Regions from separate parts of the Chromohalobacter sp. genome, predicted to be linked through region 1. Evidence: predicted binding sites of a transcription regulator. Region 1 holds the regulator's gene; the other holds the start of a gene.
The links. Region 1 encodes LexA, which represses DNA repair genes until DNA is damaged. Its sites were predicted from a motif close to TACTGTNTANNTANACAGTA; they were not measured.
Positions count from the first base shown of each region.

Region 1 (2,967 bases):
GGGCTTCGCCTTCCTGGCCATCGGCATCTGGCTGCTCAAGCCCGATGACGACGAAGCTCTCGATGCCGACAATGTGCGCTACGGCGTGTTCATGACGGCGTTTGTGCTGTTCTTCGTCGCCGAAATCGGCGACAAGACACAGGTCGCCACGGTCTTGCTGGGAGCGCGGTTCGATGACGTACTGGCGGTCACGCTCGGGACGACGCTGGGCATGGTAGCCGCCAATGCCCCGGTGCTGTGGGTCGGTCACCGTTTCTGCCGCGATCTTCCCCTCAAGACGATTCATGGTGTCGCAAGCCTGTTGTTCATCGCCATCGGGCTATGGACGCTGTGCATCGAAACCGGCTGGTTGACGGGCTAGGCACGCCGCTCAGTCGAAGAGCGTCATCTGGCGACGCTGGGCCTCGGGAGCCAGCCGCACGCCGACACCGAGCAGCCGCACCGGTCTCTCGCCCCGCGCCCAGGCGCCCTCCAGCAACGCCTGAAAGCGCGTCGTCTGCGCTTCGCGGCCCGATGCCTCCAGCGTCGTGCTGCTGAAATCGTCGAAGCGTACCTTGACGAACAATTTGTGAATGGCCGGCGTGCCATGTCGGGCCAGCCGCTCTCGCAACCGCTCGATCAGCGGCGACAGGGCGTCGTGGCAGGCGGCGAGGTTCGGCAGGTCACGGTGGTAGGTGGTTTCCACGCTGACCGATTTCCTCTCGCGCTCGATCTGCACCGGGCGCTCGTCGATCCCGCGGGCCAGTTCGAAGAGGCGTCGTCCGAACTTTCCGAAGCGCTCGAGCAGGGTGTCGAGGGGCCAGTCACGCAAGTCGCGGCAGGTCACGATGCCCAGGCCTTCGAGCTTGGCCGCCGTCGCCGGTCCCACCCCATGCAGGCGCTTGACCGGCAGTTCGAGCAGGAAGGGTTCGACTTCCTCCGGCGCGATCACGTAGAGGCCGTCGGGCTTGTCCCAGTCGCTCGCCAGCTTGGCGAGAAACTTGCTGGGCGCCGCGCCCACCGAAATCACGATACCCGTGCGTGTCAGCGCTTCCTGCTTCAACCAGCGAGCCATCCAGGTCGCGCTTCCCTGGCATTGCGTCACCTCGCTGACATCGAGATAGGCCTCGTCCAGCGACAGCGGTTCCACCAGCGGGGTCAGTTCGTGAAACAGCGCTTGAATGCGCGCCGACACCTCCCGGTACTTGGGAAAATCGGGCGCCAGGCGGGTGAGGTGAGGGCACAGGCGCATGGCTCGGGCCATGGGCATCGCCGAATGGATGCCGAAGGCCCGCGCCGGATAATTGCAGGTGGCGACGACACCGCGTTGCTCGGGGCTGCCGCCGATCGCCAGCGGGACGTCGCGCAGCGCCGGGTCGTCGCGCATTTCCACGGCGGCGTAGAAGCAGTCGCAGTCGGCGTGGAGGATCTTGCGCATGGCGTGGGCCAGTGGGGCCTCAGTGCAGGCCGTTGCCGCCGCCGCCGCGAATCACCCCCACGCCCAGTCCTTCGATTTCCAGGTCCTGGTGACGCAGGTCGACTTCGATGGGGGCAAAGTCGGCGTTCTCGGCCACTAGCCAGACGTGATGTCCCTGGCGCTTGAAGCGCTTGACGGTCACCTCGTCGTCGAGGCGGGCCACGACGATCTGCCCGTCGCGAATCTGCTGCGTGCGATGCACGGCCAGCAAATCGCCGTCGAGAATGCCGGCATCCTTCATCGACAGCCCGCGCACCCGCAGCAGGTAATCGGCACGCGGCGTGAAATAATCCGGTGCGAGCGGGCAGTGGCGATCGATGTGCGCCGCCGCGAGAATCGGACTGCCCGCAGCCACTTCGCCGACCACGGGCAGGCCGTCGGTGCTCGTCGGTGCGGCGTCCTCCTCGCCGGTCAGCCGGATGCCGCGCGAGGTGCCGGGGATCATGCGGATCACGCCCTTGCGATCGAGCGCTCGGAGATGCTCCTCGGCGGCGTTGGGCGAACGAAAGCCCAGTGCGCGGGCGATCTCGGCGCGGGTCGGCGGATAGCCGAGCTCGTTCATGGTCTTGACGATGAAATCGAAGACGTGTTGTTGGCGCGAGGTTAGCGAGCGAGACATGGGGCCTCCGGCGGGCACTGACGTGTTCAAGTATACAGTATGTGATTGTATCCAGTCTTTGGCGTGGTGCAACCGTCCAGACGCAATGCGCTGCGCTGTAAGCGCGGGAATTTGTGGTCACCGCCGACAGGGCTTAGAATCGAATTCGTTTTAAACATTCGTTTATTCTGCGCGGAGCACCCCGATGGCTCAAACCGACACAGTGACGCGTATTCTCGACACCGCCGAGGTGCTGTTCGCCGAGCGGGGCTTCGCCGAGACGTCGCTACGCACGATCACCAGCAAGGCCAAGGTCAATCTGGCGGCGGTCAATTATCACTTCGGCTCCAAGAAGGCGCTCATCCAGGCGGTCTTCGCGCGCTACCTGGACCCTTTCTCCGAGCGTTTTCATCAGGCGCTGGACGCTCTCGAAGCGGAATACGCGAATGCCCCGATTCCCCTCGACGTGCTGCTGGAAACCCTGGCCCGCACCGTGCTCGAAGTGCCTGCCGAGCGCAACAGTCTCAAGGTGTTCATGCGCTTGCTGGGATTGGCGTATACCCAGGCGCAAGGCCATCTGCGCCGCTACATCCAGACCCATTACGGCGATGTGTTCTCGCGCTTCAGCGGTCTCGTGCGGCGCGCGACGCCGGAGCTGCCCGAAGCCGAGCGTTTCTGGCGGCTGCATTTCATGCTGGGCACGGTGATCTTCACGTTGTCGGGACTCGATGCCTTGCGTGACATCGCCGACAAGGATTATCACGAGCACGTCAGCGTGCGCGACTTGATCCGGCGGTTGCGTCCGGTGGTGGTGGCCGGCATGCAGGCGCCGCTGCCCGACGATGCTCTCAAGGTGGCGGGATGACCATCACGCCTCGCTTGGCCGACTTGCCGCCCCGGCAGGGGACCTGGC
Region 1 is NZ_JBDOOX010000012.1:271,257-274,223, forward strand. It holds gene ABGX75_RS11145 (TMEM165/GDT1 family protein) at 1-361, shown strand, start outside; gene dinB (DNA polymerase IV) at 371-1,417, opposite strand; gene lexA (transcriptional repressor LexA) at 1,437-2,075, opposite strand; gene ABGX75_RS11160 (TetR/AcrR family transcriptional regulator) at 2,260-2,919, shown strand; gene ABGX75_RS11165 (L,D-transpeptidase) at 2,916-2,967, shown strand, end outside.

Region 2 (2,967 bases), on a different contig from region 1:
ATTCCGTGGCGGTGTGCGTTAGGCGCTGCGGGCATGCGCGGCCCGACCGGACAAGCGGCGGGCGCGAAGCGCGAAAGTCGGCGAATGACGGACAACGGACCGCCCCGAGCCATCGCAATGGCGCACTAGTATAACGCGTTCGGCGGGGGACTAAAGAGGTGCCGCGACAGCGGCGGAAAGAGAGGCCGCATGTGGCATGCGGCCCGCAAAGGCCTAGCGGGTGTTCTCCCAGGCGTGCGCCATGGCATGACGCACCTGCTCGAAATCGAATCCACGCGAGGCCAGAAAGCGTTCGCGCTTGGCGCGCTCACGAGGGTCGCGCCCGGGGGAATCGAAGCGCTTGGCCAGCGCCTCGCATGCCAGCCGGTGCCAGTCCGGGGCCTCGCCTTCCAGTGCCTCGCGTGCCACCTCGTCGGTGACGCCGCGCGCACCCAGCTCGGCGCGTATCTTCATCGCCCCCTGGCCGCGCGACAGGCGCGAGCGCACGAATTGCTCGGCGAAGCGAGCGTCGGACTGCAGCCCCTCATCGGCCAGGGCATCGAGTAGCGACGCGATGTCGTCGGGCGCATGCCCACGCGCCGCGAGGCGCGACATCAACTCGCTGCGCGAGTAGTCGCGCCTCGCCAGCAGGCGGATGGCATCGTCGCGGGGCGTCGCCTCCTGCGTGCTCATGGTTACACCAGGCTATCGTCGTCCTGCGCTGCGGCGGCCTTCTCCTGAGACTCGGCCTCGGGCTTGGGCGTGGACAGCAGGCGAGCGCGAATCTCGTTCTCGATCTCTTCCATGATCGCCGGGTTGTCCTCGAGGAACTGCGCGGCGTTGGCCTTGCCCTGACCGATCTTGTTGCCCTGGTAGCTGTACCAGGCACCGGCCTTGTCGACCAGGCCCTGCTGCACCCCGATGTCGACGACTTCGCCGGCATGGTAGATCCCCTTGCCGTAAAGGATCTGGAACTCGGCCTGACGGAACGGGGGCGCCACCTTGTTCTTGACCACCTTGACCCGGGTCTCGTTGCCGATGGCCTCGTCGCCCTGCTTGACCGAGCCGGTACGCCGGATATCGAGGCGTACGCTGGAGTAGAACTTCAGCGCGTTGCCGCCGGTGGTGGTCTCGGGATTGCCGAACATCACCCCGATCTTCATGCGGATCTGGTTGACGAACATCACCATGCAGTTGGCGTTCTTGATGTTGCCGGTCACCTTGCGCAGCGCCTGGGACATCAGGCGCGCCTGCAGCCCGACGTGGGAATCGCCCATCTCGCCTTCGATCTCGGCGCGTGGCGTCAAGGCCGCGACCGAGTCGACGACGATCACGTCGACGCCGCCCGAACGGACCAGCATGTCGCAGATTTCCAGTGCCTGTTCACCGGTGTCCGGCTGCGACACCAGCAGATCATCGAGGTTGACGCCGAGCTTTTCGGCATAGGTCGGGTCCAGCGCATGCTCGGCATCGATGAAGGCACAGGTCTTGCCTTGCTTCTGCCCCTGGGCGATCACCGACAGCGTCATGGTGGTCTTGCCCGAGGACTCGGGGCCGAAGATCTCGACCACGCGCCCCATCGGCAGGCCTCCCACGCCGAGGGCGATATCCAGCCCCAGCGATCCCGTGGAAATGGCCGGCGTCGCCACGCGCGGCGTGTCGCCAAGACGCATCACGGCGCCCTTGCCGAACTGGCGCTCGATCTGGGAAAGCGCCGCGTTGAGCGCCTTGGAACGGTTGTCGTCCTGTGCCATGAAGGTCTCCTATCGAAGGACATCGAAGCTCATACGGCGACACCGAATGAGTTCGGCGCCGTCCGCTCAATACTGTATGACTAGCCAGTAGTATGACGAAAAAAATTCGCGCCGCCTACCTTTGACTTGCATGCGTTTTCAATCGCGCCCGCTCTCGCCCTCAAGCCTAGCAACAAGCCCGATCAATGCCATGCGCACCGCAGCGCGACGCACCTCGCCGCGCGTCCCCGGCAGATGATGGCACTCGACGTCCTGCGTCCGATCATCGCCCCAGGCGAACCAGACCGTGCCCACGGGCTTGTCCGCGCTGCCGCCACCGGGGCCTGCCACGCCACTGATCGCCACGCCCAGCGTGGCGCCGCTATCGCGACACGCCCCGGCGACCATCTCGCGCACGGTCTCGGCGCTGACCGCGCCATGCGTGGCAAGCGTGGCCTCGCGCACCCCGAGCAGGCGCTGCTTGGCGCTGTTGGCGTAGGTCACGTAGCCGGTCTCGAAATAGTCGGAACTGCCGGCGACGTCAGTGATGGCACTGGCCACGCCGCCCCCGGTGCAGGATTCGGCCGCCGTCACGCTGGCCCCCGTCGCCCGGCACGCTTTCCCGAGGCGCTCGGCCAAGGCATCGACGCTCACGTCACGCCACTCTTCCAGGGTTATCGCCATCTATCCTCTCCCCTATGTCGCACTGATCGGCGCCGCACTGACGCCGTCCGCGCGAAAGCGTAGAATGTCGCCTTGCGGTGTTGGCGGTTGCGCACGACACCACGTCACCTTTTTCATTTGGCACCACTCGCCACCGGCACGACAAGGATTCGCATGAGCCAGGCCTCTGCCCAGCATACCCCGATGATGGCCCAGTACCTGAAGATCAAGCGCGAGCATCCCGAGGTGCTGCTCTTCTATCGCATGGGCGATTTCTACGAGCTGTTCTACGACGACGCCAAGCGCGCCGCCTCGCTGCTCGACATCACCCTCACCCAGCGCGGCCAGTCGGCGGGGCAGCCGATTCCCATGGCCGGTGTGCCCTATCATAGCGCGGAGAGCTATCTGGCGCGGCTGGTCAAGTCGGGTGAGTCGGTGGCCATCTGCGAGCAGATCGGCGACCCGGCCACTGCCAAAGGCCCGGTGGAGCGCAAGGTCGTGCGCATCGTCACGCCCGGCACCCTCCATGACGAGGCCCTGCTCGACGCGCGCCGCGACAACCTCGTCCTCGCCGTGCATCCGCAGGGAGACC
Region 2 is NZ_JBDOOX010000006.1:135,419-138,385, reverse strand. It holds gene ABGX75_RS04575 (regulatory protein RecX) at 214-672, opposite strand; gene recA (recombinase RecA) at 675-1,733, opposite strand; gene ABGX75_RS04565 (CinA family protein) at 1,872-2,396, opposite strand; gene mutS (DNA mismatch repair protein MutS) at 2,550-2,967, shown strand, end outside.
Region 2: a site for LexA is predicted at 1,804-1,823, ahead of recA (recombinase RecA). Genes of this name have one in related genera too.